3 regions of the Arthrobacter sp. B2I5 genome follow, and region 1 is predicted to be linked to each of the others. Evidence: riboswitches for the same ligand, from Rfam matches in the RefSeq annotation. Region 1 holds a riboswitch; each other region holds the start of a gene.
The links. A riboswitch is a leader RNA that binds a small molecule or an ion and turns the genes downstream of it on or off. The one in region 1 is predicted to bind cyclic di-AMP.
Positions count from the first base shown of each region.

Region 2: linked by a shared signal. The riboswitch ahead of QFZ60_RS17070 (hypothetical protein) and the one ahead of QFZ60_RS16425 (C40 family peptidase) in region 1 are both predicted to bind cyclic di-AMP.
Region 3: linked by a shared signal. The riboswitch ahead of QFZ60_RS09080 (LysM peptidoglycan-binding domain-containing protein) and the one ahead of QFZ60_RS16425 (C40 family peptidase) in region 1 are both predicted to bind cyclic di-AMP.

Region 1 is NZ_JAUSYF010000001.1:3,533,830-3,539,003, forward strand. It holds gene QFZ60_RS16400 (molybdopterin molybdotransferase MoeA) at 1-270, opposite strand, end outside; gene QFZ60_RS16405 (DUF6457 domain-containing protein) at 438-734, opposite strand; gene QFZ60_RS16410 (molybdenum cofactor guanylyltransferase) at 731-1,456, opposite strand; gene QFZ60_RS16415 (HNH endonuclease) at 1,572-2,072, opposite strand; gene QFZ60_RS16420 (NlpC/P60 family protein) at 2,341-3,114, opposite strand; gene QFZ60_RS16425 (C40 family peptidase) at 3,278-3,964, opposite strand; cyclic di-AMP (ydaO/yuaA leader) riboswitch at 4,035-4,231, opposite strand; gene QFZ60_RS16430 (M23 family metallopeptidase) at 4,344-5,165, opposite strand.
Region 2 is NZ_JAUSYF010000001.1:3,690,106-3,695,279, forward strand. It holds gene QFZ60_RS17060 (bifunctional glycosyltransferase family 2/GtrA family protein) at 1-838, shown strand, start outside; gene QFZ60_RS17065 (glycosyltransferase family 39 protein) at 835-2,949, shown strand; cyclic di-AMP (ydaO/yuaA leader) riboswitch at 3,141-3,301, shown strand; gene QFZ60_RS17070 (hypothetical protein) at 3,307-4,026, shown strand; gene QFZ60_RS17075 (glyoxalase superfamily protein) at 4,080-4,481, opposite strand; gene upp (uracil phosphoribosyltransferase) at 4,526-5,161, opposite strand; gene QFZ60_RS17085 (phosphatase PAP2 family protein) at 5,174-5,174, opposite strand, start outside.
Region 3 is NZ_JAUSYF010000001.1:1,893,505-1,898,678, reverse strand. It holds gene QFZ60_RS09095 (TraR/DksA C4-type zinc finger protein) at 1-193, opposite strand, end outside; gene QFZ60_RS09090 (hypothetical protein) at 215-1,108, opposite strand; gene QFZ60_RS09085 (hypothetical protein) at 1,069-1,623, opposite strand; cyclic di-AMP (ydaO/yuaA leader) riboswitch at 1,829-1,996, shown strand; gene QFZ60_RS09080 (LysM peptidoglycan-binding domain-containing protein) at 2,000-2,842, shown strand; gene QFZ60_RS09075 (YdiU family protein) at 2,946-4,412, opposite strand; gene QFZ60_RS09070 (ribonuclease Z) at 4,396-5,174, opposite strand, start outside.

The sequences.
Region 1 (5,174 bases):
TGAGGCGTAGTGGGGCATGTCCTGGAGGGCAACGATGTCGCGGTCGAGTTTGCGGCCCAAGGCGATCCGCAGGGGCACCGGCCCCGGGGGAATCGGTGTTGCGGCATCGAACGCAGCCCGCCGTGCTTCTTCCCAGGTATGGGCCAGATGGTGATGGTCCGCATGCCCTTCTTCAGCCGACCGGGCATCCGGAGCCCCGGATCCTCCGGTGCCTGGTTCAGCGGTACCTGGTCCAGCGGTACCGGGTTCAGCGGTACCAGGTTCAGTCATATCGGGTTCAGCGGTACCTGGTCCAGCGGTACCGGGTTCAGCGGTACCAGGTTCAGTCATATCGGGTTCAGCGGTACCGGGTTCAGTCGCTGCCGGTTCGGTTGTGCCGGCCGGGGGGACCACGTCACTGCCAGGTGGTGCCTCAAGATCGCCCTGGGGTTCTGCAGTCATTCGCCGGGAGTCCCGGCGGCGGCCTCAGCCTCGTAGTCCTTTGCCAGCGTGCGGGCAACGGCCAATGCCGCGTCCATTGCTTCGGCATCCATTTCCCTGCCGGGAGCGGCAGCCAGGCCTGCAGCGAACCCGGCGATAAAAGTGGTGAGCGGGGCAGCGGGACGGACTACAGCATGGGCGGCAACACCGGCAAGCGCCAGCACAGCGTTGACATCCACCTGGACATCCTCAAGCTTGTACGCCTGGAGAAGGGCCCTGCACCACTCTTCCAGCGTTTCGTCCTGGCTCTTCACGAATTGCCTCCCACGTTTGCTCCGCCCGAATGCCGGTCCTGGCCATCACGCTGGTTCCCGGCGGCAATCCCCAGCGCGGCAACGTCATCCCAGGTATCCACATCGGCGGTGGACCCGGCAGGGACTGTGACAAGCTGCACGTCCAGACTAGCAAGGAGCGCCCTGACAGAGCCGTTGACCAACTCGTCGCGGGCCGCAAGGGCCTTACAGGCTTTAGTTAACTCGGACGTGCGGTAAAAACCTGCCAGCGGTTGGGCCCTGCCGTCTTCGGCACAAGCCATGACACCTCCGGACGCCCCTTCGATGGAGGCGACCAATGCGTGCTGCAGCACGGCCACCGCTTGGGATGCCAACGGCATATCGCAGGCGAGCACCAGGGTGTAGGGCAGTCCGCCGCCGTTGCCCGTCCGGGCGTGGTGGGCCGCCAGCGCCTCCAGACCGGCGGCGATGGCAGCCGCGGGACCGGCGAAGCGTGGTTCCTCCCGGCAGGTCAGAAGGTTGGCAGGCAAGGCCGGCAGGGACTGCGCGACCGATGGCCGCTGCGGCAGGAACTCCGTGTCGCCCACGACGACAGTAAGCCCGGCTCCCGCGGCAGCAGCCACAGCCCGTTCCAGGAGGGTTTGGCCCTGGAAGACCAGCGACTGCTTGGGCATGCCTCCCAGCCGTGATGACCTCCCGCCGGCCAGGACCAGGGCGTCAAAGGCAGGGCTGTTCACTTCCACTCCCCCAGCCTAGCTACCGGCGCGCCGGCCGGCAGCATGTGGGATCAGGGCGGCCTGAGAGGTCAGGGCGAAAAGACAAGTCACGCCGCAGACAGGTCACTGCGGGAGCAGCGGGTCAGGCAGCGCGTTCCGGAAGCAGGAAGGGATCCCACGCCGGTGTGGGTTTCTCCAGCTCCTTGATCTGCCAGATGGTTCCATGCGGAGGTGCCGGCACGAACCGCAGGGTCCATCCCATCTCGGCGGGAGTGTGGTCGCCTTTGACGTTGTTGCACCTCAGGCAGGCGGCCACCAGGTTCTCCCACGAATCTGCCCCGCCCCTGGATTTCGGATGCACGTGGTCAATGGTGTGCGCAGCCTTCCCGCAGTAGGCGCATTTATGCCCATCGCGCCGGAGCACTCCCCTGCGGCTGACGGCAGTGGAATGGTTGTACCGGGGTCGGATGTAGCGGTTGAGGAGGATCACGGACGGGCGCCCCAGGACGTCGGTGGGGCCCACCACGGGGTCGTCCCCTTCGGCCACCACACTGGCCTTGCCTGTCAGCACAAGCACCAGCGCCCGGCGGAAAGTAATAACCGCCAGCGGTTCATATCCAGCATTCAGAACGAGAGTGCGCATGCACTTACCTCTTCACGGCCGCACCCGTCAGGGGCACGAGGGCCGGCTGCCCTCGGCATGTCCGGGCTATGGATCGACATCACAAGAGTAAACAAAGAAATGCAGAATCAGGTAATCTCCGCCCGGGAGCCAATCAGCGGCTGACACGTCAGGAGGCGTTCGCCCCCGCCGGCGGCACCCCTCTTAAACACCAAAAACCCCCACCTCATGGGCGGGGGTCTTTGGGACATTTTGAGGCTGGCGGCCGTTCACGCCAGCGTCGGAATGCCTAGTTGACGCGGATGAAGACGGGGCCGGACCCAACGTTTGCGCTGAAGACCACCGTCTGGTTTCCGTTGTAGCCGCCGTGGACGGCCATGCCGTTTCCGGCGTAGACAGCAATGTGGGCCATGCCCGCGCCGCCGTCAGCGTAGTAGATCAGGTCGCCCGGCTGTGCCTCGGCTGCACTGACGGTGCGGCCCAGGGACAGGTAGCCGGCGGGCCAGTCGTGGAAGTGGATTCCGACGGCGGCCAGCGAATTGGTGACCAGCATGGTGCAGTCCTGCATCACGCCGAGCTGTGCGTACGCGGCGGAGAGGATGGCGGCACCCTTGCCACTGGCGGATGCCTGGGCTGCAGGAGCGGCAGGAGCGGCGGCGGTGGCAACCTTGGCCGTGACCTTGGGGGCAGCAGCGGGCTGCGCCGCAGGAGCGGGAGCGGCTTCCTGCACCTCGACCTCGGGCTCAGGCTCGACGACGGGAGCCGGCGTGGTGGTCACGGCAGGCTTCTCGTAGCTGATGGAGATGGTGGAAGCCGCGGAAATCGGGGCGTCGACGGCGGATCCAACTTCCAGCGCGGAGGCCGGCGCGGAATCACGCTTGACGTTGGCGTCGGCAGCGTTGGCCGCGATGCCGGAGGTCAGGACCAGGCCGGAAGCCGCAGCGATGACCGCTGCCTGGCGGCCCATGCCGCCTGCGTTGTCGCTGACAGCCTTGGCAATGACAGCGATTGAGTTGGTTTTGGTGACCTCGGCGCGATGCCGTGCGGTGGCACGAGTCGTCATCAGTTCTCTCTTTCGTTTTTCCCTCGAACCGCAGGTGGGCAGGCGAAGGGTCTTGGACGCGCCGGCATCTTGGGGGTACGCCGGCGCGTCCCGAACGGGGATGTGGTTTTTAGCGAAGAAGCTTTGGGCAAAGAAAAAGCCCTTGGAACGTGTTGCCCAAGAACTATTTGCTGTAGTGGTAGTACGTGGAGGAACCGGTGGCTGCGGGCGAGTGGAGCAGCGTGCCCTGCGAGGGGTTGAGGGCGCTGATCATCATGCCGTTGCCGACGTAGATGCCGACGTGCGCGCCACCGTTCTGGACAACCAGGTCACCCGGCTGCGGTGCGGAGGTGGGGGTCATGATGCTCCACGCGTTGGTGCGGGGGATGCTGATTCCGGCCTGGGCGTAAACCCACTGCACGAAACCGGAGCAGTCCCAGCCGGTGACGGGGCTGGTGCCGCCCCACACGTAGGAGTGGCCGATGCCGGTGTAGGCGATGGCGGCAATGCCCGAGGTTGCTGCAGCGGATACGGACTCTTCCGCCTTTGCGGCCGGGGACGCCTCCTGGCCTGCAGTGGCGGTGTTGGCCGCGCGGTTGGCTGCTGCCGTGGACTGGGTACGTACCGCCTCAACCTTGGGAGCGGCGGTGGTCTTGACGACCGGACGCTCGAAGGACACCGTGGCCGTGGGGGCAGCGGTGACGGCGAGTGCCGTCTGGGCCGAACCGGACTCGGTGGAGGCAGAGACACCGGCAGTGGTGTCAGCTGCCGTGGCGGGCAGGCCCATGCTCAGGATGAGGCCCGAAGCCGCTGCCACAACGGCAGCCTGGCGGCCTACGGTCCCGGCATTTGCACTGACAGCCTTGGACATGGCGTCCAGGGGGTTGGTGCGAACCGTTTGTGCACGGTGGCGCGCAGAATGATGGCGTGAAGACACGAAGGTAGCCTCTCCCAATGCCTGCGAGGTGAGCTGTCGGATTCGGATGGGAGTCACCCGGCCACGCTGCTTCCTGGGAAGCTTTGTGACTTAACCCCAAGGCCTTCTGGAAATGAAGGCCAAAATTGGTTCCCCCGCCCCTGCCAGACGATGAAATGCGAACGGACCTTGAGCGGTGGCAGAGTTAGGCAATCCACTCAAGAGCGTCAACTTCGGAAAAGTTGACGCGAGTTAGACGGTACAGCAGTTTTGTTTCAATGTCACATTCAGGTCACGACGGGTCACGATGATCTGAGAGTGAGCAATCATTCGGTTACAGCCAGCCCATTGGATCGACCACTTCACCATTGACCTGGACCTCGAAGTGCAGGTGGCAGCCGGTGGACGCGCCGGTGGTGCCGCTCAGTGCCACGACATCCCCGCGGGAGACGGTCTGGCCGACTTTGACGCTGAAGGACGAGAGGTGGTTGTAGGTGGTTTCCAGCCCATTGCCATGGTCGATGACCACCCGGTTTCCGCCGCCGAACTGGTGCCAGCCCGCGAAGGTGACCGTCCCTGTTGCGGCCGCCAGGACCGAGGTGCCGCACTGCGCCACGAAGTCCTGGCCCCTATGGAAGTCTCCGGAACCTCCGGTGATGGGACTGACCCGGTAACCGAAGGGCGAAGCGGTGGCGAGGGACCCGAGGGGTGCAGCCAGGGTGCCGGCCGAAGCGGCACGCGTGACGGAGCCGGCGGACTGCGCGCTCAGGAGCTGCTTCAGCTTCCCGTCCGGGTCCGCCTGCGTCACCACGGCGGAGCGGCTGAAGTCGACCTGGGCTCCGATATCGGCGGAAATCTGCGGCTGCGGGCTGACGGCGGAAGCAGCCATGGGGGTACTGCCGGCGGCGTCCGTGGCCATGACGGGACTCGTGGCGGGCACCGTAACCGTCAGCACCAGGCCCGTTGCGGCGAGGGCAATACCGGCTTTTTGGCCGATGCCGCTGGCGGCGGCAAACTCCGTCATCTGCCGGAAGGGACCCCGGCGGCGGCGCGCGTCGCGATGCAGGTCGCGGGGGCGCTCCGCTGCGACGACTTCGGCAACCCGGGGTGCCGAAGGGGGGCCGGCCGCGCGTCGGCGGCCCCGTGGGGTCTGCATGGTCAAGAA
Region 2 (5,174 bases), 160 kb from region 1:
GCCCAAGCGGGAGTTCATTTCACGCAGCTACAACCTGATGCTGCACTCCTTCATGGGCGCCCGGTTCAGCGACGCACAGTGCGGGTTCAAGGCCATCCGCGCGGACGTCGCCCAGCAGATCCTGCCCCACACCGTGGACACCTCCTGGTTCTTCGATACTGAGCTTTTGGTCCTCGCCGAACGCTGCGGCCTGCGCGTCCACGAAGTCCCCGTCGACTGGATTGACGATCGAGACTCCAGTGTGGATGTGGTCCGCACGGCACTTTCCGACGTCCGGGGAATGGCCCGGCTCACCCGTGACCTGGTCTTGGGCCGCATCCCGGTGCCGGAGCTGCGGGCGGCCCTGGCACGGGGCCCGGTTCCGGCGTCTTCACGGGCGGCCGAGCAGACACGTGGCAGCAGCCTCTTCGGCCAGCTGATCCGTTTCGCCGCCATCGGCGCCGCCTCTACCCTGGCCTACCTGCTGATCTTCGTGTCCTGCCGGGGCTTCATGGACCCGCAGTTGGCCAACTTCCTGGCGCTGCTGGTCACCGCCGTGGCCAACACCGGCGCCAACAGGCGTTTCACGTTCGGAATCCAGGGCGGCAACCCGGTCCGGCACCACTTCGAGGGGCTGATCGTGTTCGGCATCGGCCTGCTGCTCACCTCCGGAGCACTCGCCCTGGTCCACCGGACGACGGCGCCCGACCGGTGGGTGGAAATCCTCACCGTTGTGGCGGCGAACCTTGCGGCCACGGGGGCCCGTTTCCTGCTGTTCCGGCTGTGGGTGTTCCGCGGCAACCTCAGCAACAGGGCCACGAAAGACACCACGCCTTCCAGAGAAACGGCAGCATCATGACCTCCACCGTCTCCCCCGCGGACGCCGGTTCAGCCGCAGGCCGGCAACCCTCGTCATCCGGACACGGGGTGTCCATGACCGGGTCGGCTGTGCCGGGATCCCGCTGGACCCGCTACACATTCGGCGTCCAGCCCCGTTGGGTACGGCCTTCCGCCGCAGGGCTTCTGGTGGCCACGGCGGTCCTGTACCTCTGGAACCTGGCAGCAACCGGTTACGGAAACCGGTTCTATGCCGCAGCCATCCAGGCCGGCACCAAGGACTGGACCGCGTTCCTCTTCGGCTCGCTCGACGCCGGCAACGCCATCACCGTCGACAAGCCGCCGGCAGCACTCTGGATCCCCGCCCTGGCAGGGCGCATCTTCGGATTCTCGCCGCTGAGCATGCTGGTGCCGGAGGCACTCATGGGGGTGGCCGCCGTCGGCTTCCTCTACCTGGCGGTCAAACGCGTCTCCGGACCGGCTGCAGGCCTGCTCGCTGGCGGCGCCCTGGCGCTGACGCCGGTGGCTGCGCTCATGTTCAAGTTCAACAACCCGGACGCCCTGCTTACCCTCTGCCTGGTGCTCGCCGCCTACTTCACCACCCGCGCCATCGAACGGGCGGGATGGACGTGGCTTGTCGCTGCGGGGGCCGTGATTGGCCTGGCGTTCCTCACCAAGATGCTGCAGGGTTTCCTGATCGTCCCGGCGCTGGGACTCGCCTATCTTTGGGCCGCCCCCACGTCGATCGGACGCCGGCTGGCGCACCTGCTGGGCGCGTTGGGCGGAATCCTGGTGGTAGCCGGCAGCTACATCACACTTTTCCAGCTGACGCCTGCCTCCGAGCGGCCGTACATGGCAGGTTCCAGCACCAACAGCTTCCTGGAACTGACCTTCGGCTACAACGGACTGGCCCGCATCACCGGTTCCGGCGAAGGCATGCCAGGCGGCGGAGCGGGAGGCGCGGCCGGCGGATCTGGTGGCGGCTTAGGCGGCGGGAACGCCGGGTTCGGCGGGGCAGCGGGCCTGCTGCGGATGTTCGGCACCAGCTTTGGCGGCGAAGTGTCCTGGCTGCTGCCTGCCGCCCTGGTCCTGCTGGTGGCGGGCCTGTGGTTCACGCGCCGCGAAGTCAGGACCTCCCCGGGCCGTGCGGCACTGATCCTGTGGGGCGGCTGGCTCCTGGTCACCGCGGGTGTGTTCAGCTTCATGAGCGGCACCGTCCACCCCTACTACTCAGTGGCACTGGCTCCGGCGGTCGCAGCGCTGGTGGGCATCGGCAGCGTGGAACTGTGGCGTGGCCGGGATTACTGGCCGGCCCGGACCGTCCTGGCCGCCACCATCCTTGGCACCTCCATCTGGTCCGCCGTCCTGCTGGGCCGCGACGCATCGTGGCTCCCCTGGCTTCGCGTCACCATCATCGCCCTGGGTGTCCTCGCGGCCGCCGCAATCCTCCTCCGCCTCGACGCACTGGGCACCTCCGGACGGTTCCGGCGCGCCGGCGCGGCCGCCGTCGTCGTCCTATCCCTCCTGGCCGGAGGACTCGGAACCGGCGCCTGGACCCTCGCCACCGCTGCCTCCGCACACTCAGGCTCCATTCCCACGTCGGGGCCCGCGGGTTCGTCGGCGGGCGGCTTCGGGAACCGGGCCGCTGGGTTCAGCGGCAACCGGGCAGGCGGCAGGGATGCCGCCGCTATGGACTCTGCCCCAGGCGCTGGCGGGCTTGATCCCTCCAGTGGTTTCGACGGTGCAACTGGCCCCGGCGGTGCCGCGGATGGATCCGGCGGCCCGGGTGAAGGAACGGCAGATGCCGCAGTGACGGCACTTCTGGCGGGTACCACCACAAAATGGTCGGCGATTGTGTCCGGCGCCAGCCAGGCAGCCAGCCTGGAACTCGCCACCAACACGGACGTCATTGCCCTGGGCGGCTGGAACGGCGGTGACCCATACCCCACGCTCGCCGGGTTCCAGGCCATGGTGGCCAAAGGAGAGATCGGCTACTTCATCGAAGGCGGCGGCGGTATGGGCGGGGGCGGCATGGGCGGCCGCAGCGGCAACTCCGAGGTTGCTGCGTGGGTCCATGCCAACTTCCATGCCCAGTCCGTAGGCAACTCCACCATGTACCAACTCACCCGGTAGGACACCATTGGCCAGGTAACGCTCAGGTATGTGCAGAACGGTAAAAACGACATAGGCCGCAGGAAGTCCGCAATTCGACGCGCTGGTTCCCGTGACTTCCGTTACCTAAATGTGACTTTGGCGTGTTCTTCCTGTACCGTCGATTGGGTGCGGTCCCCGTTCGGGCCGCATATCCCGGGTTGACGCCAAGCTCTGCCGCTTCCCCGGATTCCGATTGAGCTACGGCAGAGGCGGGGGACCCACCGTCCCGGGCACTGAATGCCCTTGGGGTTAAGCCAGTACGTGATCTTTCCGTACGGCCGGATGCCCTCATCCGAACCCGACAGCTAACTCCGCAGGTGTGAGAGGCGATCAATCATGTCCAAAAACACGGCAGAAGCACGTCTGCTGCAGGCCAGGGCTAAACACCGGGCCAAGCAGCAGGCAAAGAAGACCACCCTGGGCCAGCGCGCGGCCGTCCTTGCAGCATCCTGTGCGGTGCTGGTGGGGGTTGGCGCGGCAGGACAGGCCACCAGCAGTATGACTCCGGTGTCATCCACCGGGTCCAACTCTTCCACTGCAGCGTCAGACGCTCAAATGAGCATCGAGAAGAGCGAAATCCGTTCCAACCCGGCAGCCAGCCCCGCTCCCGCCGCCATCAGCGTGGCACCGCAGGCAGCGGAACCGGCTCCTGCTGCAGCACCGGCCGCGCCCGAAGCGCCCGCCCCTGCCCCGGCGCCCGCTCCCGAGCCCGCCCGCGCACCCGAGCCGGCTCCCGTCGTCGCGGTCAACGATCCCGCCGGCGCCCAGGCGTACGCCGCCAGCCAGCTGGGGACCTTTGGCTGGGCACCGGACCAGATGCAGTGCCTGCAGACGCTGTGGACCAAGGAATCGGACTGGACCACCACGGCCACCAATGCCAGCAGCGGGGCATACGGCATTGTCCAGTCCCTGCCTGCCGAGAAGATGGCCAGCGCCGGCGCGGACTACCTCACCAACTACCGCACCCAGATCAACTGGGGCCTGGATTACATCAAGGAGCGCTACCAGTCACCTTGCGGCGCCCTGAACTTCCACCTGGCGCACAACTGGTACTAGGCAACCAGCTTCAACCGCGGGCCGCATCATCATGATGCGGCCCGCGTTTGTGGTTAACCGGCAGTTTGCCCGGCGTCCTGTCCGGTGTTCCGCCAGGGGATGTACTGGACAGCCCACTTGTTACCGTCGGGGTCGGCGAAGTAGACGAAGTGGCCCCAATCCTGCACGTCCACGTCGCTGACCTCCACGCCGTTGTTTTTCAGGTGGTCATGGGCGGCTTTGATGTCGTTAACCACCAGTTGCAGGTTGGAACCGGTGCCGGGAGGGGCGTCGGTGAGGCCTTCGCCGATGCAGATGGAGCAGGCCGAACCGGGCGGCGTCAGCTGCACGAAGCGGATGGAGTCGGAGGGCCGCTCGTCGAAATCGGCGTTAAAGCCCACTTTGTTGACGTAAAAGTCCTTGGCGCGGTCAACGTCGGACACGGGGAGAAAGACAAGCTCGAGTTTCCAGTCCATCCGCACAGGCTAGCGGCGGGAACTGTTTTGAAAAAGGGTGAAATCTACCCGGCGATGCCGTAGAGGCGGTCGCCGGCGTCCCCCAGGCCGGGGAGGATGTAGGACTTCTCGTTGAGCTTCTCGTCGATGGAGGCCAGGACGATGTGCACGTTGGCCCCTGACAGTTCCTCTTCCAGCCGGGCCAGGCCCTCGGGAGCGGCCAGCAGGCAGATGCAGGTGACGTCGGAGGCGCCGCGCTTGAACAGGAACTTGATGGCCTCGCGCAGGGTTCCGCCGGTGGCCAGCATGGGGTCCAGGACGAAGACCTGGCGGCCGGTGAGGTCCTCCGGCAGGCGCTCGGCATAGGTGATGATGTCCAGCGTTTCCTCGTCCCGGGCCATGCCCAGGAAGCCCACCTCAGCGGTGGGAACGAGCTTGGTCATGCCCTCCAGCATGCCCAAACCCGCGCGGAGGATGGGAACCACCAGCGGGGTGGGTTTGGTGAACGCGGTGCCGATGGTGGTGCTGACCGGCGTCTGGATGGTGACCGGCTCTGTGCGGACCTCCCGCGTTGCTTCGTACGCCAGCAGGGTTACCAGCTCTTCCGTCAGCTGGCGGAAGACCGGCGACGGCGTGTTCTTGTCCCGCAGGACGGTGAGCTTGTGGGCGACCAGGGGGTGGTCAACAACGAGAGTGCGCATCCCCCAAAACTAT
Region 3 (5,174 bases), 1.6 Mb from region 1:
GCTTCAGGAGCGCCGATGCCTGCGAAAGTTCGAAGGCGATCGTGGCGCCCTCCGGATCATGCTCGTCGTCGACGTTCGAATCCTGGCGGGCCGAATTCGCCGCGGCGATGTCTGCGCGCAGCACCGGCAGCAGCGCCACCCGCCGCGCCCGCTCCTCTTCGAGCAGCAGACGGAACCGTTCGAAATCTGGCATGGGGAAAGCCTAGCGCGTCAGTCAGTACCAGTTCAGGGACGTGGAATGGTTCCACGCCCCGCAGGGCGAACCGTAGCGGTCACGGATATAGCCAAGGCCCCATTCGACCTGCGTCCCGTAGCTGGTCAGCCAGTCGCTGCCGGCGCTGGCATACTTGCCCGGCGGCAGCGCCCGGGCAATCCCGTAAGCTCCGGACCAGGCGTTGGTGGCGGTGGTCAGCCAGTTGGATTCCTTGGTCCACAGCCGGGCCAGGCACAGGAACTGGTCCTGGCCCCATCCAAAGGCAGCAGGGCGTCCGGACGCGTAGCTTTTCGCCCCGGCCGGATCGTTGACAGCTCCACCGGGAACGGAAGGAACGACGACGGCGGGCGGGCTTGGCAGGGCCGGCGCCGTTGGAGGCGCATCCGGAACGGCAGGAGCTTGATGGTTGGCAGGCGCGGCCGGTGCCGAATTGGCCGGTGCCGGATCCACCTGGACGGGATTAGCGCCAGTGGCAGCTGGGGCGCCGGGCTGGTGGGGCTGCCGGGCGGCAGCCGTTGCGGCCTTGGCGGCAGCTTCGGCCTGGCGGCGGGCTTGCTCCTCCGCGGCGGCGCGCTTGGCCGCCTGGGCCGCCTCGTAGGCCGCCCGCGCTGCCTGGCCTTGGCGATACTCCCCCTCAAGGGCCGCCGTCGTACCCCTCAGGGCGGCAAGCTGGGCAGTCAGCCCGCCACCGTGCTGCTGTTCCCCGGCCACCTGGCGGTCCAATGCGTCCCGGGCGGAACGGGCGGCCTCGGACTTGGCCCTCGCCTCCCCGGACAGCCGTTCCCGCTCACTCCTGGCAAGCTGTTCCTGTTCCCTGAGCGCAGCGGCAACCTTTCCTGCCGCTGCCGCCTTATTCACCAGCGCAGCAGTCTTATCCCCTGAAATCTTGACCACGTTGAGCCCTTGCGTGCTGTTGGTCCCCAGGGCATCGAGCGCCACGAAGAATCGGTGTTGGTCCCGCCGGTCTTGTACGACTGGACGGCCAGGGCGCCGATGTCCTTCCGGTACCGGGCCAGCTGGTCGTCTGCGCGGGCTGCCTGCGCAGACACGGTCTCCAACTTCGACGCAGCCACCTGAAGCTCCGCATTCGCCGCGGCGTGGTCGGCGGCAGCCCGGACCGCCGCATCCCCGGCCGCCTCCGACTGCTCCTGGAGACCGCTGAGCAGCCCGTTGATCGCGGTGATCTCCGCGGCCTTTGCCGCTTCGGACGATTGTGCCTGCTGCACCTCTGCCCAGGAGGGGTATCCGCCGGGCGGCCCCTCCTCTGCTGCGGCCGGCAGTGCGGTGGCGCCGGCCAGGGCGACAGCCATCAGGCCGCGAACAGCGGGAACGGCCGCTTTGTAACGAACAGGGGCATAGTTCCGCAGCCTACCGCCGGGTGCCGCGGTGAAGCAGTGGCCTGTAGCCACACTGTTACCCTTTCGGCGCCATTTGCCCGTTTCCTGTCTTGCGGGGTCAGCGCCGAAATCCGAGGTACATCAAGACGTTTGCGGAATTGAGAGGAAAACCTCGTATGTTATCCAAATGTGACAATGACCCTGAGAGCGGGTTATGGTCTTTGGGTGTCCCTCTCAGACGGGACATTCCCATCAGTATGCCGAGCCCTGCCGCTGATCATGGGATTCACCGTTTCCAGATGGCAGGGACGGGGGAACCAAGTTTCCACGGCCACTTGTGGCCTTGGGGTTAAGTCGGTAGAGCTCCGCTTGCGGAGCCGCTACCGGCCGGGCATCTCCAGCCCGAACCCGACAGCTCACCCCGCAGGCATGGGAGAGGCGATCAACCGTGTCAAAAAATTCCATTACTGCCCGTCACCGCGCGACTCCGGCCCGCTCCATTGTGCTCGAGGGCCTCGCCGTAACCGCCAAGTCCCAGGCCCGCTCGCTGGGCCGCCCGGCGCTCGCAGTTGCTGCAGCGTCAGGCATTGCATTCGGCGTCGGAGCCCCGGCCCATGCAGGCGTCACCGGTCCGGACACCACTGAGAACACCAGCGTCCAGGCGTACTCCGCACCTGCAGCCCCGGCAGCAGCACCCGCCGCCGCAGCAGGCAACGTCCACACCGTCGTAGCCGGCGACACCATCGGGGCCATCGCGGCCGCCTACGGCGTCAGCCTCAACGACGTCCTGTCCGCCAACGGACTGGGCCTGTCCTCAATCATCTACCCCGGTGACCAGATCCAGATCCCCGGCGCAGGCTATACCGCAGCACCGGCTCCGGCCCCTGCCGCAGCTCCGGTCCAGGCCGCGGCCGCAACCGCACCGGCGAACACCGGCATGAACATGTCCTACGCCTCCGCCACCCCGCTGGCCTCCACCGGCACGGGAACCGGCGCTGCCATCCTGGCATCGGCTTACAGCCAGGTTGGCGTGGGCCAGGACTGCACCGCAATGGTTGAAAAGGCCCTGCGCTCCGTCGGCAAGTCCGTCGGCGACCTGGCCCCCACCCAGTTCTTCCAGTACGGAACCGTTGTCAGCGCCCCCGCCCCCGGTGACCTGATCATCACCTCCGGCCACGTTGGCGTTTACGCCGGCGACGGCCAGGTTGTCAGTGGCGGCGTCAACGGCTACAGCACCGAGGTCCACTCCATCAGCTGGCTCGGCGGCTACTCCGCAGTCCGCGTAGCCTAGTCTCCGCGGCGCTTCGCGGCAGCGAAGCCAGTCACAACAGGAGGGCGGCAGCCGGGTATTCCCGGCCGCCGCCCTCCTGTCGTTTTCCCACTGGCACCAGCCGTCAGGTCCCGCAGAAGGTCATGTAGTTGCCGAATTCTTCAGGGGCACCCTCGGCGTAGCGTTCCAGCCCGGGACGTTCGGTAAAGGGGGCACCGATGGCCTCGAGCAGCTGCTGCAGGGGCGCGAGGTTTCCTTCGGTGGCAGCTGCGAGGGCTTCCTCAACCAGGTGGTTCCGGGGAATGTAGACCGGGTTCACGCTGTCCATCAGTTCCGCATCGGGTTCCATGGCCTGCCACCGCTCCGCCCAGGCGTCGAACGCGGCCAGGTCAAGGACCATGCCGCGGACGGGACGGAGGTCGCCCCGGGCGGCCTTGCCCAGGTTACGGAAGAACAAGGTGTAGTCCACCGGGCCGTCCTTCAGGATGGCGATGGCATCGTCCACCAGGGCTGAGGAGTCCTCGCCGCTTTCCGCGCCGCTTCCCAGGCCCAGCTTGCGTTTCATACCGCCGGACCACGCCTTGCTGTACTGTCCGCGGAACCCGCCGAGCACTTCCACGGCCGGGGCAACCGCCTTTTCCTGGTCCTCGTCGATGAGCGGCAGCATCGCCTCGGCGAGCCGGGCAAGGTTCCATTCGGCAAGCACTGGCTGGTTGGCATAGGCGTAGCGTCCGCTGACGTCGATGGAACTGTAGACGGCGGCGGGATTGAACGCGTCCATGAACGCGCACGGGCCGTAATCGATGGTTTCCCCTGAGATGGTCATGTTGTCCGTATTCATGACACCGTGCACGAATCCCACCAGCATCCACCGGGCCACCAGTTCTGCTTGGGCGGAGACGACGGAGCTGAACAACGCAAGGTAGGGGTTTTCGGCTTCGGCAGCGTGCGGATAGTGCCTGCTGATGGCATGGTCCGCCAGCCGCTTCAGGAGGTCCAGGTTTTCCGTGGCGCGCGCGTACTGGAAGCTGCCAACGCGCAGGTGGCTGCTTGCCACCCGTGCCAGGACGGCACCCGGCAGCATGCCGTCACGCCGGACCTGCCGGCCGGTTGCCACCACGGCGAGCGAGCGGGTGGTGGGAATGTGCAGGGCGTGCATGGCCTCACTGACCACATATTCACGGAGCATGGGCCCGACGACGGCACGTCCGTCCCCGGCGCGGGCGAAAGGCGTGCGTCCCGAGCCTTTGAGATGGACGTCCAGGAGGCGGCCGCTTTGGTCCGTGACCTCCCCCAGCAGCAGCGCACGTCCGTCACCGAGCAGGGGTGAGTAACCGCCAAACTGGTGCCCCGCATATGCCTGGGCCACCGGAGTGGCGCCAGCGGGTATGTGATTGCCCACCAGGAGCCGTACCCCTTCGCCGCTGCGGAGGTACTGCGGATCGAGGCCCAGGTCCCGTGCGAGCTTGTCGTTCAGGACCAGAAGCTTGGGACTGGGTGCTTCCTCGGCCTGCCAGGGAACGGCGAGTTCGGCCAGTTCCCGTGCGAAACGGCCGTCAAAAGTGACCGTGGATTCAGCTGATGCCGTCATGGTTTAACCCTATCGCCGTAGTTTCGCCTGCCGCTTCCCGCATCTGTTGCCGTCGATGGGGAACGGCAATGCGCTGCAGGTCCTCAGCAGCAATGACCGTGGTTTCCGGAGCCCGGGCCCTTGCCTGCTCTGCGAGGTGGGAGACGTCGTTTCCGTACCGTGCTGAAAAGTGCGTGAGCACCAGCGTCCGGGCCTTCCCTGACGCCGCCAGTTCGCCGGCCTGCCCGGCGGTCAGGTGCAGGTATTGCCGGGCCAGGCCGGCGTCGTCGTCACTGAACGTGGACTCCGTGACCAGCAGGTCGGTGCCCGCTGCCAATTCTTCTGCACCGGGACACGGTGCGGTGTCCATGATGAAGGCAAACCGCTGGCCCGGCCTGGGAATGCTCACGTCCTCCATCCGGGCTGTCCCCAGGGCCCCCTGCCGCTGGAGCCGCCGGACGTCCGGCCCTTCGATGCCCGCCGCCCGGAGCCGTTCCGGCAGGAAGGTGCGGCCTTCGGGCTCGGTGAGCAGATAACCGTACGTCTCGATGCGGTGCTTCAGGGGCCGGACCTCAAGGCCTTCCGCCACGGGCCCGGCGCCGGAGTGCGGGTGCAGCCGCAGGTCGATGCCGGGAGAGCTGACGGCCACCAGGGCCTGGACCACATCGCCGCCGGACGCCGGATAATGCAGGTGGACCGGGTGCCGCACCCCGTCCAGGGCCATCCTGGAGAGGACTCCGGGCAGGCCGAAACAATGGTCCCCGTGCACGTGGGTGAGGCAAA